3 regions of the Kribbella sp. NBC_01510 genome follow, and region 1 is predicted to be linked to each of the others. Evidence: riboswitches for the same ligand, from Rfam matches in the RefSeq annotation. Region 1 holds a riboswitch; each other region holds the start of a gene.
What was found. Region 1 has a riboswitch for thiamine pyrophosphate ahead of OG558_RS12170 (purine-cytosine permease family protein). Riboswitches for the same ligand answer to the same signal wherever they lie in the genome.

Region 1 (9,591 bases):
CGGCTGGCTGGTCGGACATCGAGGACCGCGGCTGCCGCTGGTCGTTGCCGGGATCGGGCTCACGGTCTCCGGGCTGCTGCTGTCGCGGCTGGACCTCACCACCTCGACCGTCGTGCTGCTGGCCGGCTATCTGATCTTCGGCCTCGGCTTCGGGATGCTGAACGCGCCGATCACGAACGCCGCGGTCTCCGGGATGCCGCTCTCCCAGGCCGGCGTCGCGGCCGCGCTCGCCTCCACGAGTCGCCAGGTCGGCGCGTCCCTCGGCGTCGCGATCGCCGGCACGGTCCTGACCGCTCGGCTGGTCGGCCCGCTCGAGACCGGCTTCGTCGAAGCCGCTGTGCTGTGCTGGTACATCATCGCGGGCTGCGGCTTCCTGGTCCTCGTGCTCGGACTGATCACGACCGGCAAGTGGGCCCGTCGTACGGCGGAAGCTGTCGCGGAGGACCTCGTCAGGGCTCGATGAGTCCGGCGCGGCCGAGGGCTTTGAGCCGGCCGCGGAGGATCTTCTGCCGGCGCTCCTCGTCGGGGAACAGCTCGACGTACGCCGTCCCCTTTGCGGCGAGCAGGTCGTCGTCGAGCCGTCGTACCGTGCCGGCCGGGAAGCGGTGCGTCATCGCGACCTGCACCGCGGCGCTGTCGATGCCGGTGAGAAGCTCGGTCAGCTGCTCCTCGGTGGTGACGCCGAGCCGGCCGAGGATGCCGAGCATCCAGGCGTAGTGGTTCGTCTTGGCGTGCGGCGCGTCCGGGTAGCGACGGGTCAGGTACGACGTCAGGGTCGCCGTGGTCAGGTCACGCGGGGTCTTGTCCGGCTCGGCGGCCGCGAGTTCGCGGTACAGCCGGTCGATCTCGGTGAACTCGTTGTCGGCCAGCTCCATCAACGCCGCCGCGAGCAGGAACCGCCGGTCGAACTCCGCCTTGCGCTCCGGTGGGATGTCCAGCTTGTACCGGATGTCGTGCTCGAACTCGGCCCACGCGTGCTGAACCGCGGTCCGGACCTGGATCTCCATGGTCAGGTTCTTCAGTACGGCGTACTCCGGCAGCTCCCGGCGATGCGCGTTCAGCCGGACCAGGTAGTGCTTGCTCGCGTACCCGAACACCCCCTGCGCGCGGGTGTGCGCGCCCATGTCGGTGTGCTCGACGATCTCGAACTCGGCCTCGATCACCTCGCACACCCGGTCCACGGCCTCGACCAGGAACGTGATCACCCGGGCCGCCACCAGGTCGGTGATCTGGTTCAGCGGGTCGTCGTACTTCGGCCTGGTCGGGTCGTCGGGATGCGGTTTGGCCGCCTTCGCCAGGAACGACTCCGGATCCTTCGCCCGGGCGGTCGCGCTGAGGTAGTTGATGCCTTCCTCTTCGCCGATCAGCTCGTCGATCAGGGCCTCGAGCTTGCGCGCACCACCGACGTACTGCTGATGCACGCGCTCGTACAACGCGCCCGCCTGACCAGCCCACTCCATGGCCGCACCCTAGTGTGCCGACAGCTGACGCGCTCTCTGGACGCGTCTATCGAAATCTAGTTCTTTCACTAGAAAGCCGTAGACAAGGCTCGCGACACGCTCTCGCGGTGGCTAGTGAAATCTAAGGAAAACGCTAGACGGGCTCATACAGTGACAGCATGGATCCGATCCGGAATCCCTATGCGCCCGGCGCCGGTCAGCGGCCGCCTGAGCTGGCCGGACGCGACACCGAGGTGCGGCAGTTCGAGGTAGTCCTCGAGCGGGTCGCGGCAGGCAGACCGGAGCGGAGTCTGGTGCTGAGTGGACTCCGTGGTGTGGGGAAGACCGTGTTGCTCAACACGTTGCGCAGCCAGGCCATCAAGCGGGCGTGGGGCACGGGGAAGATCGAGGCCCGGCCGGACCAGAGCGTCCGGCTGCCGATCGCGCAGGCACTGCACACCGCGATGCGGGAGCTGGGACACCGGCACCGTGACGACGAGCGGGTCGACCAGTTCAGCGCCGTACTGAAGGCCTTCGCGTTGCGGACGGCGGCGAACGACCGGAAGGGGATCCGCTGGCATCCGCCGGTCGACGTGGCCGCGGCGAAAGGGCGAGCCGACTCGGGTGATCTCGAGATGGACCTGATCGAGCTCTTCACCGATGCGGCCGATCTGGCCGGTGATCTGTCGGTGGGGGTCGGGCTGTTCATCGACGAGATGCAGGACATCAGTGCGGACGACCTGTCCGCGCTGTGCGCCGCTTGTCACGAGATCTCGCAGCAGAGTGCGCCGTTGGTTGTCGTGGGCGCCGGGTTGCCGCATCTGCCCGCCGTACTGTCCGCCAGCAAGTCGTACTCCGAGCGGCTCTTCCGCTACATCCGCGTGGACCGGTTGGCGCGGGAAGCGTGCGACCGGGCGCTGATGGTGCCGGCGGAGAGCGAGGGCGTTCTGTACGACGAGGAGGCGCTGGACGAGCTGTACGCCCAGACGGACGGGTACCCGTACTTCGTCCAGGCCTTCGCCCACTCCACCTGGGACCACGCCCCGACCTCCCCGATCACCATCAAGGACGTCGCGGTCGCCGCCCCCGAGGCCTCCGCCGAACTCACCGTCGGCTTCTTCGGCTCCCGCTACGAACGCGCGACTCCCGCGGAACGCGAGTACATGCGCGCCATGGCCGAACTAGGCATCGGCGTCGACGACGGCTCCGTCCCCACCGCCGAAGTAGCCAGCACCCTCAACCGCAAACCCCAGTCCCTCTCCCCCGCCCGCGACGGCCTCATCAAGAAAGGCCTGGTCTTCTCCGCCGAACGCGGCACCGTAGCCTTCACCGTCCCCCACTTCGGCAAATTCCTCCGCACCCGTACCGCCTAGGTGGGGTGCCGGGGGTTGGTTTGGTAGCGGCCTGGGGTGGTGCCTAGGAGGGTGGTGAAGGCGGTGATGAAGGTGCTGGGGTTGGACCAGCCGCAGGCGTGGGCTACGTGGGTGGTGGTGTGGCCATCGGCGAGGAGGATGAGGGCCTGGTGGATGCGTAGTTGGGTGCGCCATTCGTAGAAGGTCATGCCGAGTTCGTTGTGGAGGAGGCGGCTGAGGGTGCGGGGGCTGGCTCCGATGGTTCGTCCGAGCTCGGCAAGCGGGGTGTTGTCCGCGGGGTCGTCGTACAGGAGTTGGGCGATCGCCTGCAGTCGATCGTCTTGTGGTTCCGGCAGGTGTAGTGGCTGCTCCTGTGCTTCGTGGAGCTCGTCGACCAGGACTCGGCGGACGCGGGCGCGCGCGGCCCGGTCGTAGGCGGGTAGGGCGGGGTCGTAGTTGCGTGGGCCGGTGAGGTTCAGCAGGATCTCGCGGGCGAGGTCGGAGACCGTGAACACGGCGGGATGGGCTGGTACGAGCCGGGCCAGAGATGCCGGGAGGAACAGGATCCGCATGTCGGTGTTGCCATGGGCGCGGTGGTAGTGCGTGAAGCCGGCGGGAGTCCAAGCGACTCGATTGGCCGGCACGATCGAGGTGCCCCGTTCGGTGTGCACCGACAGGACGCCGCGAGCGGCGTACACCAGATGCCCGCGCGAATGGGACTGCACGGAGCTCGTTCCCCCGGACGGCCAGAGGTGCACGCCTCCGGACGGCCACAGCTGGGAGGATCGGGCGACTTGGCGACGAACGGGCATCGCTTGGCATTCTATCGGTGGCCCGCCACACCGCCTGCTGGCGACAGTGAATGCATGAGTACGACGATGCGCGCGGCGGTCTGCGTCAGGGCGGGTGGCCCGGAGGTTCTGGAGATCCGTGAACTGCCGGTACCAGCAGTCCGGGCGGGCTGGAGCCTGGTGCGGGTGATGGGCGCGGGCTTGAACCGGTCGGAGCTGCGGACCCGGCAGGGGTATTCCCCGAGCGTGACGTTCCCGCGGGTGCTCGGGATCGAATGTGTGGGAGTCGTGGCGGCGTCGACCGATCCCGGGTTGCCGGATGGGACGACCGTCGCGGCGGTGATGGGTGAGATGGGACGTCAGTTCGACGGCGGCTACGCGGAGTACGCACTGTTGCCGAACTCCCTGCTGATGCCAATCACCACCGCATTGCCGTGGGACGTCTTTGCCGCGCTACCCGAGACGTACCTGACCGCACATGGCTCACTGGACACGTTGGGGATCGAGCCCGGCGGCAAACTGCTGATCCGCGGCGGGACCTCGTCCGTCGGGATGGCGGCCGCGTCGATCGCGTCCGGCTACGGTGTCGAGACGGCGGCGACGACCCGGCGGCAGGACAAGGTCGACGCGTTGGCTGCGGCCGGTGTCGACCACGTACTCGTCGACGGCCGTGGGTCGCCGGCGACCATGGACGCGGTTTGGCCGGAGGGTCCGGACTATGTTCTGGACCTCGTCGGAGCGAGTACTGCGGTCGACTCGCTGCATCTGGTCCGTCGTGGCGGGACGGTGTGTGTCGCGGGCTCGCTCAGTGGGTGGCTGATCCCGGACTTCGAAGCAATAGCGATGATTCCGTCCGGGACCAAGCTCACGGCTTTCCACAGCGACAACCTGAAGGGCGAGGCGGGCGCAACCGTGCTGCAGCGGGTCGTGCATGAGATCGAGGCCGGCGTCTATCGACCCAACATCGACCGGGTCTTCGGCCTGGACGACATTGTTGCGGCTCACCACTACATGGAAAGCAACGAAGCCATCGGGAAGCTTGTCGTGACGCCCTGACCGGTCGTTCACGAAACTCACCTTTCGTGGAGGACCGGTGAGTCGGTAGGGTCGATTGTCATGACCACCCGGCGGACTGGCCAGCGCGGCGACGCGCCTGTACGCCAGCGGGGTGGGCGGCACAGCCGGCGGAAGTCGCACAAGGTGCAGTGGTTTTCGGTGACTGCGTTAGCCGTGCTGGGGACTGTGGTGGTGATGCATCCGGATGTGGCCAACCGGCGGAGTCTGGCGGCTGATGTGGTGTCCGGGGTGAGTGCGCCTGTCACCGAGGTGCCGGTCAGCACGCCCACGCCGGTTCCGACGCCTACGCAGAAGTTCACCACTCCGTTGCGGCCGGCACCGAGTTTGACGCGGCAGCCCAAGGGCGCGAAGCCGAATGTCAGTGTGTCCAGTGGCAAGCTTGCCGTAGTGCCCGGGTTCAACAAGGCGACCGGGGTCCGGGACAAGCTGACCTATCGGGTCGAGATCGAGCAGGGACTGTCGGTCAACGGTGCCGTGGTTGCGGCGATCATCCACAAGACGCTGGCCGACCCCCGCGGCTGGCAGGCGGTTCACCCGGTCAGCTTCGAGCGGACCGACAAGGTCGACGCCGACCTGCGCATCATCCTGGCCACGCCGGCGCTGACGGACAAGCTCTGTCTGCCGCTCGACACCGGCGGTGAGGTGTCCTGCCGGGTCGAGGACCGGGTCGTGCTGAACGCCAAACGGTGGATGTACGCGATCCCGGCGTACAACGGCGACGTCTCGCTGTACCGCAGCTACCTGGTCAACCACGAGGTCGGGCACGCGCTCGGCCACGGCCACTCGACCTGCACCAAGGCGAAGACCCCCGCGCCGGTGATGATGCAGCAGACCAAGGGCCTGGCCGGCTGCCTGCCGAACGCCTGGCCGACGATCAAAGCGACCTGAGCGAAGCATCCGTTCGTGAGAAGCTGAGTCGGAGGGGAGGGAGCAGCGATGTCGTCACAGGATTTCCCGACGTACGGCCGGGGCGACGAGCCCGACCAGTCCGGTGAGGAGCACCACTACGCCCGTCCCACGCCGTACGGCGGTGGGACCTACGGCGTGGGCCCATACACGGACCCGCAGCCCGGCCCCTACGCCCAGCCGCAGCCCTACGGCTCCCAGCCGGGCCAACCTCAAGGCCAGCCGGGCCAGCCACTAGACCGGCCCGATCAGCAACAGAGCCAGCCGCAGTACGCCGGTCCGCCGCAGAGCCAGGGCCCGACGTACACCCAGCCGCCGAACTTCCGCCCCGGGAGCCCCTACGGTCCCGCGGCGCATCCGCAGCAGCACGAGCTCCCGACGTACGGACGGGATGAGCCGGTCGCGCCCCGTGACCCGCGTGCCGCCCGGGTGGTCGGACTGGCCGCACTGATCGCGGCCGTCTACGGACTGCTCGTCGTGTCCGTCCAGCGGGTCGCCCTGCGCGAGATCTCCCAGGCCCCCGGCTCACCGCTGAACCACCCGCTCCGCACCGACGTGATCGACACCATCGGCCAACTGCTGCTGATCGTGGTCGGCGCGGTCGCGATCGGGATGTGGATCCGGGACGTGCTCGCCCGCCGCAAGGCAGGGCGCCAGCCCGACCCGGTCGAGCTCGGTGGCCTCCTGCTGGTCGCGGTGTCCGCGATCCCGATCCTGATCTGGCTGAGCATCGTCCTGTCCACCGGCCTGGGCGCCATCAACGAGACGATCGACCGGCTGCCCAAGGCGTACGGCTGGGGCGGCACCGGCCTACTGATCCTCGCGGCGGGTCTGGCGATCGGGTACCGCGAGCTGAAGCCCGACGTCAGCAACCCGGTCGTCCAGGGCCCGCCGGTCAAAGCGCCCTGGGAGTGAGCGCACCCGTTGTCCTGGTCCCGGGCCTCGGTCTCGGGCCGGAGTCGTACGCCAAAACGGTCGAGCACCTGACCACGCCGTACGTCGTCGTCACTCTTCCCGGGTACGGCGAACCGGCCGGGGCCCGCGAAGATCTGCATCCGCGCGCGCTGGGCGTGGCACTCGCCGACAAGATCCGCGAGCGGTCGGTCCTGGTCGGACACTCCGCCAGCTGCCAGATCGTGGTCGAGACCGCGATCATCGACCCCGAGCTCGTCCATGCGCTGGTGCTGGTGGCGCCGACCGGCGACATCCGGATGTCGGGCTGGGTGGACCGGACGGTCCGATGGCTGGGGTCGGCCGTACCGGAAGCACCCCGCCTGATTCGGGTTGTCACCCCGCAGTACGCCCGTACGACGCTTTCCTCGATCGCCCGAGCCGCGGAAGCCGCCCGGCACCACGACCTGGCCGCGATCATCACCCAGGTGCGCGTGCCGGTGGTCATCGTGCGCGGCAAGCACGATCTGATCTCGCCGGCCGAGTGGGTACAGCGGTTGGCGGAGCTCAGCCACGGTGAGGCCAGGACGCTGGATTCGGGCGCGCACATACCAGTGCTGACCAACGGTCCCGAGGTGGCCGCTCTCATCCAGCGAGCCGCCACCCTTCCCGAAAGCGAGTGAAGCGCTATCGTTGACGCGCTAACAACCTTTGCGGGAGCTCGCACCGTACGCGCGGGCTGAGAGGGCGACAGCTGGGTCGCCGACCGCCTGAACCTGACCGGGTAATGCCGGCGTAGGGAGCAGGTCATCATGACCAATACTGCTGTTCGTCCTGCTAGCGACATCGAGGCGCCGCTTGTCCTGACCACGGACGCCCCGCGGACGCTCGGATTCCTCGACCAGTTCGCCCTCTGGGGGAACTTCGGCATCTCCTTGTTCGGGCCGGTCACCGGTGCGCTGGTGGCGGCGACCACGGGCTCGCTGTGGAAGGGCCTGCTCGCGGTCGTCGTCGGCTGTGGGATCGGCGCGTTGGTGCTCGGTGGGGCGGCGGTGTTCGGATCGCAGACCGGTGCGCCGGCGATGACGTGCCTGCGCGGCTTGTTCGGCCGACGCGGTTCGATGGCGCCGACCGTGCTGAACATCGCGCAGAACGTCGGCTGGGCCACGATGGAGATCATCATCATCTCGCAGGCCGCGGTCGCGGTGACGAGTGAGCGCTGGCGCTGGGTGTTCGTCCTGCTGGCCGGGGTGATCGCGACGACGATGGCGGTCCGGCCGCTCGGCAGTGTGAAGCTGCTGCGGAAGTTCATGGTCTGGCTGGTGCTGATCGCGTCGGTGTACCTGTTCGTGCAGGTGCTCAGCAAGCCCATGCACGACCTGCCGCAGGACAACGTGTTGGGCTTCTGGCCGGCCGTCGACCTGGCCGCCGCGGGCGTGGTCTCGTTCGCGCCGCTGGCCGCCGACTACACCCGGCACTCGCGCACCAACAAGGCGGCGTTCGCCGGCTCCTCGCTCGGCTACGGCCTGGCGGCGATCGCGTACTACGCACTCGGTGTGTTCGCGGTCGCGACTTTGCAGACCAACAGCGAGGACGTGATCACCGCGCTCGTCGTCCTGCCGGCCGGCGCGATCGCACTGTTGGTCCTGCTGGTGGACGAGGTCGACGAGGCGTACGCGAATGTCTACTCGACCACGATGGCCGCCCACAACCTGATCGGCAAGGTCGACCGGCGCTGGATCTCGGTCGCGATCGGCGTACTCGCCACCGGCCTCGCCCTGATGGTTGACCTAGGCAACTACACGCAGTTCCTCTTCCTGATCGGCTCGGTCTTCGTCCCGCTGTTCGCGGCCGCGATCGCGGACTTCTTCCTGGTCAGCAAGATGAACTGGGACGTCTCGGGTACGGCGCGCTTCCGGTGGCAGCCGGCCGTGGCGTGGCTGATCGGATTCGTCGCCTACCAGGTGGTCAACCCCGGCACAGTGAGCCGTTGGTCGCCGTTCTGGACCGACGTCCAGCAGCGGGTGTTCAACCACCAGCCGGTGCCGACCTGGCTGGGTGCGACGGTCACCTCGATCGTCGTCTCGATGCTGGCCGCGGTCGTGCTCGGTCGTGTAGGGCGCCGACCGCTGGACAACTGACCCGGAGTAACCGGGATACTTGCGCCCATGCTGAACTCCGCACTGCGCAGCCGGGCCGAGTATGCCGAACTCGGGGCCGACGGCCTGGCCGCGCGGACCACGCCCGAGCGGGACGCGGCGACCGTCAAGGCCGTCGAGGAACTGCTGGACGGGCGTGAGTCGGTGCTCGACCTGTGCTGTGGCTACGGCCGGATCGCGTTGCCGCTGGCCAAGGCCGGCAAGGCCGTCTGCGCGCTGGACATCTCGCCGAACCTGATCGAGGCCGGCCGGGCGAAGGCGGCCGAGGAGGAACTGTCGATCGACTGGGCGGTCGGGTCGATGACGGACCTGCCGTACAAGTGGGACGCGTTCGACGCGGTGATCTGCCTGTGGACCGCGTTCCACGAGCTGTTCGCCGAGGACGAGCAGGTGTCGACCATCTGCGAGATCTCCCGGGTGCTGAAGCCGGGCGGCATCGCGATCATCGAGGGCCCGGCCTGGGGACCGGCAACGGCGGCGGAGATCGCGAACGGGATGCGTCAGGGCCCGGAGCACCGGATCGTCACGACCGAGCACTTCGGCACCAGCAGCGTGCACTTCATCCACGACGAGATCAGTTACGGCCGGCTCTGCGCGAAGGCCGGAATCGAGGACTACAAGGTCTACAAGCGGGACTGGGGCGGCCGTCGCCGGCTCATTCTGGAGATCCACCAGCCCGCCACTGACTGACGCGTCAGCGGCCCTTGCAGGTAAGGGAAAAACAAGAAGCAGATCCCCACTCCACACTGGGGATCTGCTCCTTTGTCTGTCGAGTGTAAATGCTTCCTGGCAGGCTGAGGAAAATTCAGTCTTTTGCTTCGAGATTCAGCAAAAAACGCTTCGCGTCCAGTCCGCCGGCGTACCCCGTGAGCGCGCCGTTCGAGCCGATCACGCGGTGGCAGGGCAGGACGACGCAGACCGGGTTCGCGCCGAGTGCCGTACCCACCGCCCGAGCCGCCTTGGGCTTGTGGATCTC
Region 2 (9,591 bases), 820 kb from region 1:
GGCGGGCGGTGACGTGGTCATCAATGCCAAAGCAGGGCTCACCGCCACCATGGTGAACGCACTGGTCGTCAAGGCCCAGCAGGACAAGGCATTCGCCGCGAAGCTGACCAGTAGCGTGAGGCGTGTGCTGACGCTGAAGCAGGACCACGGCTTGGTGAGCTGCGGATGACAGACGAGCAGGAGCCCGACTACCGCTTCACCCTGGCGAACGAGCGGACCTATCTGGCCTACTTGCGGACCTCGCTGGCCTGCTACGCGGGCGGTCTGTCGGCGGTGCAGTTCCTCGACCTCGGTCCGGCTCGCTGGCCGGCCAGGATCATCGGTGTGGTTCTGGTCACTGCCGGAATCGTCACCACCGCGGGAGCCTTCCGTCGCTGGCAGCTGAACCTGACCGCCATGCGCACCGGTGCCAGCCTCCCGGTCACCCGGCTGCCGTTGATGCTCGGGGCAACAATCGCGACGGTCGGCCTGATCGCCCTGCTCCTCTCCCTGTGGCGATGAGCACACCCGATCCCGGTCTGCAGCCCGAGCGCACTCTGCTCGCCTGGCGCCGGACCGCGCTGGGCCTGATCGCCAACGGCATCCTCCTGATTGCCTCCGGCCACGGTTCCTCCGACGTCCGCACCGGCCTCGGCATCGTCGTCCTCGTGCTCGCGCTGTCCTGCTGGGCCGCGGTCAGCGCGGTGTATCGCCGTACCGGCGGGTCCGCGGTGCATGCCCTCGGCCACGACCGAGTGCTCCGCGTCGCCGCCGGTTTGGTCCTGGTCGTCGGCCTCTTCGACCTGTACGCCGTGATCACCCACTGAAACCGACCGATCACCTATCGTTCGTGCCGCCCCGGATGAGTTCATTCCGACGCGATACGTTGATCGGGCGGATGCCGCGTCAACCGCCTGTTCCCCCCGAGGGCATGGCTTGCGGGTTCCTGCCTCTGCGCAGCACTCGGTGGCGCACCTCGCTGCACTGTGGCAGAGGCCACGATGCTCCGCATCGAGACCTCCGCCCCAGCACACCGAGCTACACCACCGAGCACTTGCTCGCTACGCCAGGAACCCGCAAGCCATGCCCTAGCATGTTCACGGTTTGTCCCTCGTTCACCCGGAGCTTGAAGTGCCGTTACGTCTGCGTCCGAACGACCCGACGTTCTACGACCTTTTCACCGAGTCCGCCAACCACCTCGTGGACGGGGCCCGGATCCTGGCCGAACTGCTCGGCAGTACGGCGGGAACCGGCCTCTCCTCGAGTCACCAGATCGCCGCCGAGATGAAGGACGCCGAGCACGCGGCCGACGAGACCACCCACTCGATCATCCGCCGGGTCAACTCCACCTTCGTCACCCCGTTCGACCGCGAGGACATCTACCGACTGGCCTCCGTTCTCGACGATGTGATGGATTTCATGGAGGAGGCGGTCGACGCCGTCCACCTGTTCAACCTGGACAAGTTGCCGGAGGAGATCGCCGAGCAGATCGAGGTGCTCCAGCGGATGGCTCAGCTGACCGCCGAGACGATGCCCCGGCTGCGGACGATGAAGGACCTGGCCGAGTACTGGATCGAGATCAACCGGCTGGAGAACACCGGTGACGCGGTGCACCGCCGGATCATCGCCAAGCTCTTCAGCGGCGAGTACGAAGCCCTGACCGTGATGAAGTTCAAGACCGTGGTGGACCTGCTGGAGGCCGCGATCGACGCGTTCGAGCACGTCGCCCACACGGTCGAGCAGATCGCCGTCAAGGAGAGCTGAGCGTGGAGCTCGCGCTCGTCGTCGCCCTCGTCGTCATCGCCCTCGGATTCGACTACACCAATGGCTTCCACGACGCCTCCAACGCGATCGCGACCTCGGTCTCCACCCGCGCGCTCACACCGCGGGTGGCGCTGGCGATGGCGGCGGTGATGAACTTCGTCGGCGCGTTCCTCGGCACCGAGGTGGCCGAGACGGTCGGCAAGGACATCATCAGCGCCCCGAGTGGTGAGCAGGGCCTGGTGGTCGTGATCGCGGCCCTGCTCGGCGCGATCACCTGGAATCTGATCACCTGGTACTTCGGCCTGCCCAGCTCCTCGTCGCACGCGCTGATCGGCGGACTGATCGGCGCCGGGGTCGCCTCGTCGAGCATCGTGCTGTGGTCGGGCATCCTCGGCAAGGTCGTCATCCCGATGGTGCTGTCTCCCGCGATCGGCTTCTTCGGCGCGTTCGCGCTGATGATCGCGATCCTGTGGGCGTTCCGGCGCAGCAACCCAGCCAAGACCACCCGCGGATTCCGGATGTCGCAATCGCTGTCGGCGGCGGCGGTGGCGCTCGGGCACGGACTGCAGGACGCGCAGAAGACGATGGGCGTCATCTTCCTCGCGCTGCTCACCTCCGGTTACGTCGACGCGGGCGACGGCATCCCGCTGTGGGTCAAGCTCTCCGCCGCGACGGCGATCTCTCTCGGCACGTACTCCGGCGGCTGGCGGATCATGCGCACCCTGGGTCGCCGCATCATCCACCTGGACCCGGCCCGCGGCTTCGCCTCCGAGGCGGTCGCCGCGACCGCGCTGTACGTGATGGCGATCGGTCTGCACGCGCCGGTCTCCACGACACAGACGATCACGTCGGCGGTGATCGGCGCCGGTGCGACCAAGCGGCTGTCGGCGGTTCGCTGGGGAGTCGCGCGGAGCATCGGCATCGCGTGGGTGCTGACCATTCCGGCGGCCGGCATCATCGCGGCCCTCTTTTACGGGGTGGCCTATCTGATCTCGCAGTGAGTTCCCTCGATTTGTTCACTTCGAATTCACTAACCGGCCTTACCGTCGATCCACGCTGTACATCGCCGGCCCAGGGGGGAAGTGATCGCGATGGACCTGTCCTTCCTTGTCGTCGTGGTGATCATCACCGCGTTGGTGTTCGACTTCACCAACGGTTTCCACGACACCGCCAACGCGATGGCGACGTCCATCGCCACCGGCGCGCTCAGACCCAAGGTCGCGGTCACCGTGTCCGCCGTGCTCAATCTGGTCGGCGCGTTCATCTCCACCGCGGTGGCCACGACGATCTCCAGCGGCCTCGTCGACGACTCGAAGATGACCGTGCCGATCATCTTCGGCGGCCTGGTCGGCGCGATCCTGTGGAACCTGGTGACCTGGTACTTCGGCCTGCCGAGCTCCTCGTCGCACGCCCTGTTCGGCGGCCTGATCGGCGCCACCTGGATCGCGGCCGGCAGCGGCGCGATCAACTTCGGCACAGTGGTGCAGAAGATCATCCTCCCCGCGATCGCCGCGCCGATCGTGGCCGGCGCGGTCGCGCTGGTGGGCACCTTCCTCGCCTACCTGATCACCCGGCGGGCCCGGAAGAAGTCGGTCGAGGCCGGGTACAACAAGGGGCAGATCGCGTCCGCGTCGATGCTCTCGCTCGCCCATGGCACCGGTGACGCGCAGAAGACGATGGGCGTCATCACGCTGGTGCTGATCACCTCTGGCAGCCTCGCGAAGGGTTCGCCCCCGCCGACCTGGGTGATCTTCTCGGCCGGCTTGGCGATCGCCCTGGGCACCTATTTCGGTGGCTGGCGGATCATCCGGACGATGGGCAAGGGCCTGACCGAGATCGAGTCGCCGCAGGGGTTCACCGCCGAGAGCAGCTCGACCGCGGTGCTACTGGCCTCGTCCCACCTCGGCTTCCCGCTGTCCACCACCCAGGTCTGCTCCGGCAGCATCCTCGGCACCGGCCTCGGCAAGCGGCTCGCGGAGGTGCGCTGGACGGTTGCCCGGCGGATGGCGATGGCCTGGCTGTTCACGCTCCCGGCCGCCGCGGTCGTCGGCGCGCTGGCCGGCCAGGTGGCCAGCTCCGGCAACTTCGGCGTCGTCATCGTCGCGGTTCTCGCGGTCGTGGCCAGCGCCGGCATCTACGCCGCCTCCCGGCGCCGGCCGGTGACGCCGGAGAACGTCAACGACGACCCGGCCTCCACCCCGGCGGCCACCACGGCCGCGGTGAGCTGAGAGGAGTACGGCGATGCACATCCACTGGAATGCACTCGGTCAGGTGGCCCTGGTCAGCCTGCTCTTCGGGGTCGGGCTGGCGATCGTGTTCGCGTTCGGTGTGACCGCGATGTCGCGGCGGGCGGTGGCGATCGAGGAGAAGAAGCCGCCGTCGATCGTGGACACCTCCCTGGCCGCGCTCTGCTTCGCGGCCTGCCTGGCAGCGGTGTTCTACGGGCTGTATCTGATCATTCCGCAGTTCCACTGACGCGGGTACGACGGACGGTCCGCTCGAGGGCTGTCCGTCGTACGGGTCGTCAGCGGTTCCAGCGCCGTACCGACTTGGCCACGTCCTTGGAGCGGATGGAGCCGAGGTTGTACTCCCACGCGGCGGCCAGCTTGCCGCCGAGGATGCTCGCGTCCAGATAGATCCTCGGGCGCACCGCCACGGCCCAGGTGGCGGCGGCCGCGTGGCCCTGCTGGTGGAGTAGGTGGTCCACGGTCGCCTCGATCCGGCTCTTGTTCTCGCCTCTGAGGCCTTCAGTGGCCCAGCGTTGCATGATCGCCGCGTCGTCGGACGTCATCCGGGCCAGATAGGTCAGCGGACCGCGCCAGAAGCCCCGGCTGCCGATGCTGTCCAGGCTCTCCAGCGGGAACCAGCCGTTCTGGCAGCGTCGTCCGTTCACCGCGGATTCGATCTCCCGGGCGCGGTCCGCGGACAGGCCCCGGGTCGCCCAGTCGACGAAGAACGTCCCCGCGTCCGGGATGTGCTCCGCCACGTGCGGCGCTGGAGTCATCTGCCCCGGTTCGAACAGATGAAGCTCTTCCGGTGATTCGAACACAACCTTCCCCGCCCGCCTGAGTACCGCGGCCGCGCGTACGACTACCCGGCCCGCCGCACAGGGACCCCCCAGGTTCCTGTTCTGTCAACAACGACAAGTCTTCGTACCCTCGTTCCCGCCCGAGGGTCAAGGTCTTGTCCGCGTTACCGGTCCTCCTTGGTCCGCCGCTCGGCCCGGCGGGCGAGCTCCTCCTGATCCAGCCGCTCGGCCTCGGCCGGAGTCGGCGCGGCGCCGCCGTACGACGCCGGCAGCCACCAGGCACCGGCCGGTTGCTCGGGGTAGGCGCGGATGGTCTGATCGAGCATCCCGGCCATGGTCGAGTGCAGGCGCGCGGTCGCGTCGGCCGCATCGTCGCCTCGGGTGACGGTGATCGGTGCGCCGACGGTGATCGCGATCGTGCGGTGCCGGGAGAAGTCGCGCGGATGGTCCTTGGTCAGCATCCGCTGCGTGCCCCACAGGATCATCGGAATGATCGGTACGCCGGCCGCGGCGGCCATCCGGACCGTGCCGGTTTTGAACTCCTTGAGCTCGAACGACCGGCTGATCGTCGCCTCCGGGAACACGCCGACGACCTCGCCCTGGCCGAGGTACCGGAGCGCTTCGCGGTACGACGCCATCCCGGCCGCGCGATCCACCGGGATGTGGTGCATCCCGCGCATCAGCGGCCCGGAGTACCGGTTGCGGAACAGGACCTCCTTGGCCATGAACCGCACCAGCCGCTTGCTTGGCACAGCGCCGAAGCCGCCGAGCACGAAGTCGACGTAGCTGATGTGGTTGAGCGCGATCACCGCGCCACCGGTCCGCGGCACGTTCTCCGTCCCGCTCAGCTGGAACTTCAGGTCCAGCACCTTGAACGCCGTCTTCGCGAAGCCGATCACCGGTGGGTACACGAGGTCACGCATCCCCCGACGCTACCCGCTCGGTCAAGACGGCGGGTTAAGGTGACGGTGACAATTGGAGATCGCGGGAGCTCGCACCGTAGTGGGCTGAGAGGGCGGCTGGGTGACCGGCGCCGCCGACCGCCGAACCTGTCCGGGTAATTCCGGCGTAGGGAGCAGCAAGGTGAACGTCAGCACGATTCGACCGACTGTCACCACCGGCCCGATCTCGGGGTCGGAGAAGATCTACCGCGGTGAGCTGGGCGTCCCGGCCCGCCGCGTCCACCTCACGAACGGCGAGCACTTCGACCTGTACGACACGTCGGGTCCGTACACCGACGCGTCGGCGCGGATCGACGTACAGGCCGGACTGCCCGCACTCCGGCGGGACTGGATCGCCGGGCGCGCACCGCTGACCCAGCTCGGGCACGCGCGGGCCGGGACGATCACCGAGGAGATGAGGTACGTCGCCGTCCGGGAGGGCCTCGATCCGGAGTTCGTCCGGTCCGAGGTGGCCCGGGGCCGGGCCGTGATCCGGCGAACCGGCGGCACCCGGAGAGCGAGCCGATGATCATCGGGAAGAAGTTCCTGGTGAAAGTGAACGCGAACATCGGCAACTCGGCCGTCAGCAGCTCGGTCGAGGAAGAGGTCGAGAAGCTCGTCTGGGCGACCCGGTGGGGCGCGGACACGGTGATGGACCTGTCCACCGGCAAGAACATCCACGAGACGCGGGAGTGGATCCTGCGGAACTCACCCGTGCCGATCGGGACGGTCCCGGTCTATCAGGCGCTCGAGAAGGTGAAGGGCGATCCGGCCGGGCTGTCGTGGGAGGTGTACCGCGACACGGTGATCGAGCAGTGCGAGCAGGGTGTCGACTACATGACGGTGCATGCCGGCGTACTGCTGCGGTACGTGCCGCTGACCGCTGGACGGATCACGGGCATCGTGTCCCGGGGTGGCTCGATCATGTCCGCGTGGTGCCTGGCGCATCATCAGGAGTCCTTCCTGTACACGCATTTCGCGGAGCTGTGCGAGATCCTGCGCACCTATGACGTGACGTTCTCACTGGGCGACGGGTTGCGGCCGGGGTGTATCGCGGACGCCAACGACGCGGCGCAGTTCGCCGAGCTGCGGACGCTGGGAGAGTTGACCCGGATCGCCTGGGAGCGCGACGTCCAGGTGATGATCGAGGGACCGGGCCACGTGCCGATGCACAAGATCGCGGAGAACGTGCGGCTCGAGGAGGAGCTCTGCGGCGAGGCGCCGTTCTACACATTGGGGCCGTTGGCAACTGATGTGGCGCCGGCCTACGACCACATCACGTCGGCGATCGGTGCGGCTCAGATCGGCTGGCTGGGTACGGCGATGCTCTGCTACGTCACGCCGAAGGAACACCTCGGGCTGCCGGATCGCGACGACGTCAAGACCGCCGTGATCACCTACAAGATCGCCGCCCATGCGGCCGATCTGGCCAAGGGGCATCCGGGCGCGCAGGCCTGGGACGACACGTTGTCCAAGGCAAGGTTCGAGTTCCGCTGGGAGGACCAGTTCAACCTCTCGCTCGATCCCGACGCGGCCCGCTCGTTCCATGACGAGACCCTGCCCGCCGAGCCGGCCAAGACCGCCCACTTCTGCTCGATGTGCGGCCCGAAGTTCTGCTCGATGCGGATCACCGCCGACATCCGCGCGTACGCCAAAGAACACGGCCTGACCTCCGCCGAGGCTATCGAGGCCGGCCTCGCCGAGATGTCCGGCACGTTCAAGGCGAACGACCAGAAGCTCTGTCTTCCGCTGGCGGAGTGAGGTCGCGGACCGCCAGGCCATCACATTCGCCGGCCTACGATCGGGCCGCGCTCAGAGGTGCCGGCGAACCGCGGTTGTGATGGCCTGGCGGTCCGTCTCCCCATTGACTGCGCGTGAAGTGCGGGGCGAGTCGAGATGCCGAGGTCGCCGGATCGAGCGGAGAATTGGGGGAATCGGTAGACCGAGAGAGCGATCACTGGGAGTGATCGGGTGAACCGATTCAGGTTTCTTCCTTCACTCTACGTAAATAAGACTGTAACCTTAATGCGTTCGGAAGGAGGTGCAGGGCGATGGTCTTTGTTCTCACGGTAGATCAGCGCGGCAGCCGAAGCATGAGCGATCTCGTACCCGAGCTACTGAACTCCCTGAACCGCCGGCCGCGACGGACCGGTTTGCTCCGGAAGTTCGAGCGGACCGCCGGCGACGAAGTGCAGGGCATCCTCTCGGAGGCCCGCGCCACCATCGACGTGATCGTCGAGCTGCTCCGCACCGACACCTGGTACGTCGGACTCGGGGTCGGCGAGGTCACTCAGCCCCTGCCGCGCAGCACCAGGGCGGGCAGCGGCGACGCGTTCGTCTACGCGCGGGAAGCGGTGAACCGGGCCAAGTCGAGCCCTCACCACGTCAACGTGGTCGGTCCGGATCCGCACCGGGCGGAGCAGGTGGAGACCGTGCTGTGGCTGATGGCGTCCGTACTGCGGCGCCGGAGCGACCGCGGCTGGGCAGTGGCCGACCTGCTGGCCGAAGGACTCACGAGGCGGGAGATCGGCGTGAAGCTGGGGATCAGCCAGTCGGCGGTGACACAGCGGGCGCAGGCCGCCGGGTTCGCCGAGGAGCAGCGTGGACGGGTGCTGGCGGCCGAGTTGCTCGACGCTGGAGTCGCTGCGTGACGGCGCTCGTCTTGTCGTTGACCGGGGCCGCCCTGATCCTCGCCGTACTGGCGTGGGTGCCCGAAGCCGGCTCTACCCTCGAGATCGTCATCAGTGGCGTCATGCTGGCCTGTCTGGTCGCAGTCGGTCTCCTACTGCTGGCAGGCAACGGTGTGGAGGGGTGGCGCGAGCGCTGGTGGGACGTGCTGCTCCTGCTGGCCGGGGGACTCGCGGTGGCCGGTGGCGGGCCGCTAACGACGTCAGTGCTGTCTCTGGTGGACCGGGGGAACACCCGAGCCCAGTCCACACAGAAGGCCGGCGAGGTACTGCGTGGTGGCGCACTGATCGGCTCGCTCGAGCGGGCTGCGATCTTCGCGTCGCTGGTGGCCGGCTGGCCGGAGGGCATTGCGGTCGTGCTGGCGATCAAGGGACTGGCCCGCTACCCCGAGCTGCGTAGCCCGGACCAGCCGGCCTCGGTCACCCCACAGGCGGTCGCCGAGCGCTTCATCATCGGCACGTTCACCAGCGTCCTGTGGGCAGTGACCTGCGCTGGGTTCCTGTTGTCCCACTAAGTGCGGATCACGATGTCGTTGACCACTTTGTCGTGCCAGGTCTGCTGCTTGTCGTCCCAGAGCGGCCAGAGCACGTTGAGAATGCAGAGTTGGTTGAAGATCTGGGCGAGGATCTCACGGCCGAGATTCGGACCGATGCCGATCAGCTGACCGGTCTGCGAGTGCACGACCTTCAAGCCGGTCAGCTTCTTCCCGAAGGACTGGCCGGTGCGCCCCTGCCGGATGACCCGGTTCCAGACCCACACCAGGAACGCGAGAAGGAAGCCGGCGCCGATTGCGATGCCGCCGCCGGGGCCGAGCTGCTCCTTGTCGCCGTCGATGACCAGGGACAGGATCGCGCCGGCGATCGCCGGGATCGAGACGATCAGCGAGTCGAGGATCGAGGCGCCGACACGGATCGGCCATCCAGCCGGCTGTCCGGGCGGCGCGTAGCCGTACCCGTAGCCCGCCGGCCCGTGACTGCCTTGTCCGTAAGGGTTGTAGCCCTGCTGGTGGTACTGGCCCGGTTGTCCCGGTGGGTACTGCGGGTTGTACGGAGGGGTGGTCACCTGCGGGGTCCTTTCTGCGGCCGAGATGCCGAACGCCGCGGCCTCGAGAGGCCACGGCGTCCGGGAGATCGCAGTACGGCGTCAGAGCTTGATGACGTAGGTGTTGTTGATCTTGTCCGCGAACGTCTG
Region 3 (9,591 bases), 650 kb from region 1:
CTGATGATGAAGCCGGCCAGTACCGGGCCGCCGATGGTGGCCACCCCTAGCAGCGGGCCGAACAGGGCGAGCGCCTTGGTGAGCATCTCCCGCGAGAACGTCTTCGTCATGATCGCCATGCCCTGCGGGATCAGCAGAGCGCCGAAGGCACCCTGCGCCACCCGGGCCACGACGAGCAACGCCGGGTCAGGAGACAAACCCGCCACCGCCGAGGCGACCGTGAAGCCGGCCATCCCGATCAGGAAAAGCCTGCGCTGCCCGTACTTGTCGCCCAACCGGCCGCCCACTACGAGCAGCACGCCCATGGCGAGCATGTACGCCGTGCCCAACCATTTGATCAGGCCCTGGCCGCCATGCAGCTCCTCGGCGATGGTGGGCGCGGCGATGTTTGTGACGGTCGAGTCGATCACGTCCAGGGCCTCGGCGAGCAGCACCAGCGCCAGGATCGCCCACATCAACCGGGAGGACGTCGGACGGGTCGTCGTCGTGGTCGTCAGTTTCATGATCGCGGTTCCTGCTCTTCGGGGCCGACCCCTCGTGGGCAGCCTCACCCCTGCAACGAGCACCACCGCCCCGATCCGACACCGCCTCCCGGATCAATGAGTTGTCTAGAGCCGGCAGCAAGCTCGGCGTTCTCGGCCAGTACAGCCAGCCCGGCGTCCGTCGCCTCGCAGGTCGGGCTGTCGGGCTGTCGGGCTGTGGGGGCAGAATCGCCGTGTGAAGAAACCCGAGATCGATCCCGTGGTCGCGCGCAACCGCAAGGCTGCCCACGACTACCATCTCGGCGAGTCCTGGGAGGCGGGGATCGTGCTGCAGGGCTTGGAGGTGAAGGCCCTGCGTGCCGGGCGGGCGTCTCTGGTCGGCGGCTTCGCCACTGTCGAGAACCGGGAGATCTGGTTGTACGGCGTGCACATCCCGCAGTACTCCCGGGCCCGCTGGTTCAACGACGGTTCACGCCGCAAGCGGAAGCTGCTGCTGCATCGTGCCCAGATCAACAAGATCGAGCGCAAGGTCAATGAGAGCGGGCTGACGATCGTCCCGGTGACCCTCTACTTCAAGGACGGTCGCGCGAAGGTGGAGATCGCCCTGGCCCGCGGCAAGAAGACCTGGGACAAGCGGCACACGCTCGCCGAGCGCGAGGCCAGCCGGGAGGCCGAGCGCGCGGTCAGCCGCCGACTGAAGGGTCGCCCGGACTGATCAGCGGTACGCAGGGCTGCCCATGAACGACGGACGCAAGCTGGCCCTGGTGACCGGCTCCCGAGACAGCTCGGCCGCTACTGCTATCCCCGGGGGGACACGGTGGCCGCGCTCGACCCGCGCAACAGCGTCCACGCCCGCATGGTAGTTGCTGCAGGCAACGGCATGATGGCCCCGGTGATCCAGACATGCACGGTGCGCTCAGGACGCAGCGAACATGGTCGTCCAGCCAGCTGATGATCTCCACATCGGCCCCGGGAAGGCAGTCGGGCCGGGTGAGGCGCTGGAGGATGAACGACCCGGCGCTTGACGACCTCCCTCCGGGGAGGCTGCCATCGATCGGTCGGCGCTCAGCTCACGCCGACTCGTTCTCGCCACCCCTGGGGGAACCGTCGCCGACTCGTTCTCGCCAGGCCCTGGCGAACCCGTCGCCGGCCCCTGCCTTACCCTGCGGACGACGCCCACCGTCAGGAGGACAAGCGCAGCCACGCCTCCGCGACGCCGACAGCCCAATAGGTCTAAGCGTGGCGTCCGTCCGGCGTTCCGCCGACCGAGGTTGATTCAGCCCACGCGGGCTGATCTGCGGTTGGGCGGCATCCACTCGCCTGGCCCGTACTCGTTCTTGGTGGCGTTCGCCGGTCCGTCGACAGTCGGCAGGTTCGCGGTCTCGTCGTCGGCGAAGTCGACGCGTGGCTGCAGGGGCTTGGGGTTTGGCTTACGTGGGTTCGGAGGCGAAGAGGTTGAGGCCGAGGCGCTCGGCAAGGTACTTCGTGACGAGTTGGCCGCGGACGCTGTTTCCGGCGGCGTCGAGCGGAGGTGAGAAGGTCGCCAGGCCGCCCTTGCCGGGCGACACGGTCACAATGCCGCCACTGACGCCGCTCTTGCCCGGCATCCCGATCTCGTACAGCCAGTCCCCGGACAGCTCGTACAGGCCTGCAGTGGCCATCACGGCCAGCACCCGCCGGCACACCCCCGCGACAATGACTCGCTCGCCTGTCATCGGATTCACCCCGCCGTTGGCCAGCGTGGCAGCCATCACCGCGAGGTCGTGGGCGGTCACGTCGAGGGAGCACTGCCGGGTATAGACGTCGGTGGCCTCGTCGGGGTCGAAGTAGAGCCGCTCGTAGCTGTCCAGGAGATGGGCGATGCCCTGGTTGCGCATGTTGGTGGCCGACTCAGATTCGTAAACATCGTTACTCAAGGTGAGCTCGCGGCCGGCGAAGCGGGAAAGCCCGTCGCGGATCCTCTCCCACTTCTCCTCCGCCGTGTCGCCAGGAACGAGGCTGGTGGTCGCGATCGCACCCGCGTTGACCAACGGGTTCATCGTCCGCTCGTCATTCAACTCGACGGCCATCAGCGAGTTGAATGGGAATCCCGTGCTGTTGACGCCCAACCGACGTCGTGCCGCCTCATACCCGATCGCCTCGCAGACCAGCGCGAAGACGAAGGGCTTGGACACGCTCTGGATCGAGAAGGCCGTCTCCACGTCACCGATCTCGAAGGACCGGCCCCTGGCCCCGACCACGGAGATCCCGAATAGTCCAGGTGATGCGCTCGCCAGCGCGGGGATGTAGTTCGCGACGGCACCGTCGCCGTTCGACCGATAGCGCTCGTACGCCTCGGTGACGGCATCCCTGACCTGGTCTGCCTGTGGAAGCTCGCCGGTAGACACGAGTGAGGGCGCCGTCGCCTCGTCGAACGGGAGGCTCTCGTGCATGGAAAGCTTGGTCATGAGATCCCCACTCATCGTCGACTCCAGGCAGCCTACGACAGGGCGATTCCGTGGCGCTCACGCTGCGGACAGCCACCTGCGGCGAGGTACGGCTGGAGCTGGACAGCACGTTCGACCCGGACTTTGTGTGGAACTACTCGTGGTGCTGCGTTCCAGGTAGCGACGCCGTTGAGCCGTCCCCGGCCGCTGCGTCGGCACGTAGGGTCCTGATCCACGGGGACTTCCACCGGTGCAACGTACTGCTCTCGCGACGAGGCTGGCCTACAGCCGGGGTGCGTCGACCCTGCTGTGAGTACGAACAGCGACGGTTGAGCACCGTCTGCGACATGGTGCGATCCGGGCAGTGGTTCAGCCGATCCTTTACCCCACAAGGGCTGTCGATTCTGAGGTGCGGTGATCGTCAGGTAAGCACCACGGGTCACGAAGAGACCCAGAACCTGAGGAGATCTGATGTCCCATCCAGTTGTTCACACCGAGATCCGGTCCGAGGACCCCGACGTCACACGCAAGTTCTTCGCGGACCTCTTCGGCTGGAAGGTCGCGTCCGAAGGCGGCTTCCCCGGCTACACGTTCATCGACACCGGCAGCGAAGCCGGCCCCTATGTGGCGATCGGCCCACGGCAAGGCGCCGAGGACGAAGTTCTGTTCTTCGTCGCGGTCGACGACGTGACCGCGACCCTGCAGAAGGCCGAAGAGCTCGGTGGCAAGATCATCCAGCCGACCCAGCAGGTGCCGGGCACCAGCTTCGGCGTCTTCGCCGACGTCCACGGCCACAAGGTCGGAGTCGCCGCGAACGGCTAGGAGCAGACCAGCTTGGCGTCGGCCCAGTCGGCGTGGTCGTGGGCGTTGGTGTCGCCGGCGTCGTCGATCGCGAGGGTCAGGTACTGCGCACCGGTGACGTCGACGTCGACGGGCTGGGGTGCGGAGGCGTTGGACGTACGGCGTCCTGAAGGGCTTCGACTCGTCCTCGGCCATCGCGACGTACGATTCGATCGCGTGATGATGCCGGAGGCAACCACTCCGGCGACCACGCTGACGGCGATGAACATCATTGATCGAAGCAACTACAGCGGCATCACCATCCTCCCGAGCAGGATCCCGAGCCGGAGTCGATGCCGAACCTCGCGCTGAACAAGCCCGCGACCGCCTCGACCGGGTTCGAGATCGCCGGCCAGGCGGTGGACGGGAACCTGTCCCGGTGTGGCTCCGACCGCACCGACGATCACTGGCTCCAGGTCGGTCTGGGGACGCCGACGAGCGTCAAGGGCGCGACCATGTACTGGGAGGCGGCGTACGCCAGGACCTATGCCATCCAGGTCTCCGATGACAGCAATGCCTGGCGCGACGTCTACTCCAACAACGCCGGATCGGGTGGGGTCGAGACAGCTAGTACCGCGTCAAGCAAGGTGGGGAGGTAATCCGGAGTGACCACCCGAAGCCGGCCCCGGCGGCCAGGTACGGGGTTCACCCCTGATGTAGTCCCTTCACCCCGGGTATGCGGTGGGTAGAAGGGTGCAGCTGCGCGGTTGTCCCCTGAAATTGACCCGGGCGGAAGGCAAGTGCGGTAACGACCTCGACGTTTCCTGGCGCGGCAGTAGCTTCGCTCCGACGACAGCCCGGTACGTCCGGCTGCACTGCATCCAGCGAGCCACCCAGTACGGATTCTCCCTCTGGGAGTTCCAGATCCACTGACACATCCGAGTCGATTTAGGATCGAGCTACATCGACGAAGGGGACCGGCGTGCTGACCTATCAGCTGAGCTCGCGAGACCTGGAGGAGGTGCGATTCGCGATCTCGCCCGCAGCGGAGATGGTTTTGTCGTTGCGGGCGTTGCGGGATCCGGGGCGGTTTCCGTTGCAGCTGGGGTGGGTTCGGGGTGTGCAGCCGGTGGTCGAGCAGGTGGATTGGTCGGTGTTGCGGTGGCTGGTCAATGACACGATGGGGAGTCCGGATTTCCTGACGCCGCGGCCTACCTCGCCGTTGACGCAAATCCAGGATGAGCTCGAGATCATCGGGGCGGTGGATCGGCGGACGTTCGAGCGGCAGTTCGTCGCGGTCAACAAGGAGGTACCCGACGAGCTTGCCGGTGCTGATGGTCCCGCCAGGGTTGTCGACGCGCTGCGTGCGTACTGGCAGTTGGCGATGGCGCCGTACTGGGATCGGATGCGGACGATTCTGTCGGCCGACATCAGCTACCGCGGCCATGTGCTCACGCAGCACGGGACCGGGGCGATGCTGAACGGACTCGGGCCGGCCATCAGTTATCAGAACGGACAACTGAAAGTCGATCGGGTCAGCGATCCGAGTCGGACCGAGCGGGTGGACGGGCGGGGGCTGGTGTTACAGCCGACGTTGTTCGGGCCGCATGCGGTGATTCCGTTCGACGTCGGGGCCGAGCCGCTGCTGGGGTATCCGCCGCGGGGGCAGGCCAATCTGTGGTCCGTCGTCGAACCGCCGTCACGGCAAGACCTTGCACAGTTGATCGGTACGCCGCGAGCCCACATCCTCGCGTTGCTCACGCATCCCCGGACAACGACCGACCTGGCCGGCGAGCTGAAGGTGACGCCCTCGGCCGTGAGCCAGCACCTGCAACTGCTGCGTCGTACGGGGCTGGTCGAAGCGCAACGAACCGGCAAGCAGGTGCTCTACCGACCGACCGAACTCGCCGCCCTGCTCACCGGATCGGACCTCGACTGACCGGGGAAGAGCAGTACTCACGGATTCGGCTTGTTCCCGTTGGCGGCGGCCGTCGGCTTCCCGTTGGCGGTGGACTTTCCGTCGGCGGCGGCCGTCGGCGCGGAGACCTCCGGAGCGTCGGCCGCCGTACCGCTGTCCTCGCCTCCCGCCTCCTCTTCCGCCTTCCGGCGTACCCACCACACGCGTGCCAGCTTGGCGGATCCCAGGATCGCGGCGATGACGATCGCGGTCACCACGCCGGCGACATCGAGCAACCCCCACGCCCGCTCGTACCACGGCGGCTGCTGCTCGACGGCGACCGCGATCGCCTGCTCGAAGGTACGGCTGCTGAGGGGCAGGTCGTTCAGCTCCACAACCAGGGTGAGACGGAGCGTCCGCACACCATCGGTCTGCGGTGTCACGCGCCAGGCCCACCCGGTCACCCCGTCGATGAGCTGGAACTTGTCGCTGAGCGGCTGTACGTCGAGCCCCCGAACCCCGGAGCTCGGCTCGGACGTCACGGGACGGCACCCGGCGGATCGGCCCCGCCGAATCCGATCCTCAGCGCCACGACAACTGCTGCCAGCACCACAGCCGCGGCTATCAGCAGGCCAAGTTTTGTTCCCCCGTGAGCCCGATCGATCGTCCCCATCTCTGCTCACCTTCCCCCAATACACACGGTAGCGGTTTCCGGCCATGGCGTACTGCCTTCGAGACGCGTTGGCGGTCATGGGAAGACGTGAGCTAGAGTCGAAAGCGCCGCGGGAGCTTGCAGGAGTGGGCTGAGAGGGTGACTGGGCCGTCGCCGACCGCTGAACCTGAATCGGGTAATTCCGGCGTAGGGAGGAAGCGATGCAGGAAGCTGTCTGGGTCAACGGTGCGGCGACCGACGTCGCCCCGGGGAAGTCCGTGGCCGAGCTGATCGGCGAGTACTCCGACCGGACCACCGGGATCGCGGTCGCGATCAATCAGAACGTGCTCACCAGGGCCGAATGGGCGTCCACCGCCCTGCGAGCCGGCGATCGGGTCGAGATCGTCAGCGCGGTGCAAGGAGGCTGACATGGACGATCCACTGGAGCTCGGCGGGCGGACGTACACCTCGCGCCTGATCATGGGCACGGGCGGTGCGGCCAACCTGGAAGTGATGGAGGAGGCATTGATTGCCTCCGGCACCCAACTGACCACGGTCGCGATGCGCCGGCTCGGCACCGGCCACGAGGGCTCGGTGCTCGACGTACTCAAGAAGCACGGCATCGACGTCCTGCCGAACACGGCCGGTTGCCACACCGCCGCCGAGGCGGTGCTGACCGCGAAGCTCGCGCGGGAGGCGTTGCAGACCGACCTGATCAAGGTCGAGGTCGTCGCCGATGACCACCTGCTGCTGCCCGATCCGATCGAGTTGCTCGACGCCGTGGACGCCCTGGTGGCCGACGGGTTCACGGTGCTGCCCTACACCAACGACGACCCGATTCTCGCGCGCCGGCTCGAGCAGGCCGGCTGTGCCGCAGTGATGCCGTTGGCGGCGCCGATCGGGTCCGCGCTCGGCATCCGCAATCCGCACAACATCGCCCTCATCGCCGAGGCCGCGAACGTTCCGGTGATCGTCGACGCGGGCATCGGTACGGCGAGCGACGCCGCGCTGGCGATGGAGCTCGGCTGTGCCGCCGTCATGCTCGCCACCCCGGTCACCCGCGCCGAGAAGCCTGCCCTGATGGCCGCGGCCATGCGCGACGCCGTCTCCGCCGGCCGAGCTGCCCGCCTGGCCGGCCGCGTCCCCCGCCGCTGGCAGTCGGCCCTGGCCTCCTCGCCGACGACCGGTCTGCCTACGTTCTAGCCGCCAGTTCGGCAGCTTCGGCGAGGTCGATCGGGCGGTCCAGCAGCAATGCGGTGAGGGACAGGTCGAGGTCTTGGTTGGGCTGGAGGGTCAGTGGGCTGTCCCACGCCAGTGCTGGACCGGCACCGACGTACCCCGTGGAGCGAAGGAACCACGGGCGTACGTCGCTGGGCTGGACCAGGAGCAACGTGGTGATGATGTCGGCGCGATGCTGGACGAAGGCGAGCCACGGACTCAGCGAGCCGAAGACAGCATCGGTCCCTTCGCCGGCTGAGCTGAGGACAGTCGTGGTCTCGGCGGACGGCAGTCGCCAGAAGATGCCGCCGTACCCGGCGTCCGGACGGCCCGTGGTGGCGGGGCTGTCGATGCGGATCGATCCGTAGCGAGCAGTGAGAACGCTCTGCCAGTCCAGCCGCCAGCCGCCGTCGGCCAGCGAGCCCGTCAGTCGTCGGCGTTCGACCAGTTGCGGCCGGCCTTGTTCGTCGTACCAGGTGAGTTCGTCGCGCAGCGTGTGATCGTCGTCGACGGCGACGCTGCGGCTGCGTTGCTGGCCGTGGTTCGTGAGCAGGGTCGGGCCCTGGCCCCGGACGAACGTCCGGCCGCCCCAATGGGAGGTGCCGTTGACCCCGGCGACCGCGAGCGAGACGCCGTAGTGATGCCGGTGGTCGACCGGGCTGACCTCCGTGAGCGGTTGACCGCCGAGCGTCCGGACCGGATGCAGATAGGGCCGCGGCGAGTGGACCTCCGGCGTCCGCCGCCCGAACTCGTACCGCGCGAGCATGCCGGAATCGCTGCTGAGCTCGAAGATGTCGCCCTGCCGCTGCCAACTCACGCGCCCGGCCGGCGCATCCCCATGCAGCCGCGGCGCCTGCGGCACCGGCCCAGTGCTCGCCCGCACCGCCAGCCGCAGCTCGGGTACGCCGTCCACCTCGACATCGGATCCCGCGATCGTGGCGTACATCCGCCGCCACGCCAGCTCCCCAAGGCCCTTCTGCGGCACCCGCACAGTCGTCAGCGACGGTACGGCGAACCGCGCCAAGCCGATGTCGTCCATCCCGGTCACCGACAGGTCCGCGGGTACGGCGACGCCGACCTCGTTGAGTCGCGCGAGCAAACCGAAGGCCACCAGGTCGTTGAACGCGACCACGGCCGTCACGTGTGATTCCAGTACGCGCTCGACAGCGGCGTACCCGTCCTCGATCGACCAGCCGCAGTCGAGCCGGACGATCTCCAGCCCGGGGATCTCCCGCTCGGCCACCTCGAGCGATCGCAGCCGGGCCGTGTTGGACGCGCTCGCCGACGGCCCGGCCAGGAAGGCCAGCCGCCGGTGGCCCAGGCCGACGAGGTGATCCGCCAGGATCCGCACCGCGCGGCCGTAGTCCACGACCACTGACGAGACCTCCGGAGGGCCCTGCCGGTTGACCAGGATCACCGGCTGCACCTGCGGCAGCAGTTCGAGCAGGCTCTCCTCCGGCAACCGCGGCGACACCATGATCAGCGCGTCGCACCGCCGCCGGGCCTCCACGGCGATGGCCGCCTCGGCGCTGGGGTCCTCATCGGTCTCGGCGACCAGGACGCGGTAGCCGGCCGCGGCCGAGGCGTTGGTGATGCCGCGCAGGATCTGCTGGAACAGCGGGTTGCCGAGATCCGGCACCACCAGCGCGACCATGTCCGTCCGGCCGAGGGACAGGCTGCGGGCCAGGTCGCTGGGCCGGTAGTTCAGCCGGTCGATGGCGGCCCGCACCCGCTCGGCGATGTCGGGCGCGACGGAGAGACGCCCGTTCATCACCCGTGACACGGTTGCCCGCGACACCTCCGCCGCCCGCGCGACATCGGCGATCGTGATCGAGTCCTTCGGTGTCCGGCCCACGACGGTATCTTCTCCCGACGGAAACCGGTTTCTCAACCCCGTCCGCGATTTGACCGGCCAACCGGGAGAAGATGAGGTGACGACTCTCTGGGAGGAACTCTTGACCAAGCTCTCGTTCCCGCGGCCCGATGGTGTTACCCCAGGCAACGGTTACAGCCATGTCGTGACCGGACCGGGGCAGTGGGTGGCGATCGCCGGGCAGGTGGCACTGGATGCCGACGGGAAGTTCGTCGGGGTGGGTGATCCGGCCGCGCAGGCGCGCCAGGTGTTCGCCAACCTGG

Region 2: linked by a shared signal. The riboswitch ahead of thiC (phosphomethylpyrimidine synthase ThiC) and the one ahead of OG558_RS12170 (purine-cytosine permease family protein) in region 1 are both predicted to bind thiamine pyrophosphate.
Region 3: linked by a shared signal. The riboswitch ahead of thiS (sulfur carrier protein ThiS) and the one ahead of OG558_RS12170 (purine-cytosine permease family protein) in region 1 are both predicted to bind thiamine pyrophosphate.

What each region holds. Positions count from the first base shown of each region.
Region 1 is NZ_CP109418.1:2,445,259-2,454,849, forward strand. It holds gene OG558_RS12130 (MFS transporter) at 1-463, shown strand, start outside; gene OG558_RS12135 ((p)ppGpp synthetase) at 450-1,460, opposite strand; gene OG558_RS12140 (ATP-binding protein) at 1,619-2,812, shown strand; gene OG558_RS12145 (AraC family transcriptional regulator) at 2,809-3,516, opposite strand; gene OG558_RS12150 (zinc-binding dehydrogenase) at 3,658-4,638, shown strand; gene OG558_RS12155 (DUF3152 domain-containing protein) at 4,798-5,547, shown strand; gene OG558_RS12160 (hypothetical protein) at 5,596-6,480, shown strand; gene OG558_RS12165 (alpha/beta hydrolase) at 6,477-7,139, shown strand; TPP riboswitch at 7,160-7,275, shown strand; gene OG558_RS12170 (purine-cytosine permease family protein) at 7,269-8,597, shown strand; gene OG558_RS12175 (class I SAM-dependent methyltransferase) at 8,625-9,305, shown strand; gene OG558_RS12180 (methylated-DNA--[protein]-cysteine S-methyltransferase) at 9,421-9,591, opposite strand, start outside.
Region 2 is NZ_CP109418.1:3,261,362-3,270,952, forward strand. It holds gene OG558_RS16180 (glycoside hydrolase family 3 N-terminal domain-containing protein) at 1-169, shown strand, start outside; gene OG558_RS16185 (YidH family protein) at 166-501, shown strand; gene OG558_RS16190 (DUF202 domain-containing protein) at 498-806, shown strand; gene OG558_RS16195 (DUF47 family protein) at 1,111-1,743, shown strand; gene OG558_RS16200 (anion permease) at 1,746-2,744, shown strand; gene OG558_RS16205 (anion permease) at 2,835-3,971, shown strand; gene OG558_RS16210 (hypothetical protein) at 3,985-4,218, shown strand; gene OG558_RS16215 (hypothetical protein) at 4,268-4,747, opposite strand; gene OG558_RS16220 (lysophospholipid acyltransferase family protein) at 4,936-5,694, opposite strand; TPP riboswitch at 5,746-5,864, shown strand; partial or broken gene thiC (phosphomethylpyrimidine synthase ThiC) at 5,855-7,473, shown strand; gene OG558_RS16230 (transposase) at 7,806-8,363, shown strand; gene OG558_RS16235 (hypothetical protein) at 8,360-8,914, shown strand; gene OG558_RS16240 (RDD family protein) at 8,911-9,462, opposite strand; gene OG558_RS16245 (RDD family protein) at 9,544-9,591, opposite strand, start outside.
Region 3 is NZ_CP109418.1:3,098,244-3,107,834, reverse strand. It holds gene OG558_RS15415 (MFS transporter) at 1-503, opposite strand, end outside; gene smpB (SsrA-binding protein SmpB) at 718-1,197, shown strand; gene glsA (glutaminase A) at 1,913-2,944, opposite strand; gene OG558_RS15400 (VOC family protein) at 3,380-3,730, shown strand; gene OG558_RS15395 (NPCBM/NEW2 domain-containing protein) at 3,727-3,981, opposite strand; gene OG558_RS15390 (discoidin domain-containing protein) at 4,042-4,347, shown strand; gene OG558_RS15385 (DUF5937 family protein) at 4,671-5,627, shown strand; gene OG558_RS15380 (hypothetical protein) at 5,645-6,127, opposite strand; TPP riboswitch at 6,358-6,468, shown strand; gene thiS (sulfur carrier protein ThiS) at 6,459-6,665, shown strand; gene OG558_RS15370 (thiazole synthase) at 6,667-7,440, shown strand; gene OG558_RS15365 (DUF6807 family protein) at 7,430-9,310, opposite strand; gene OG558_RS15360 (RidA family protein) at 9,387-9,591, shown strand, end outside.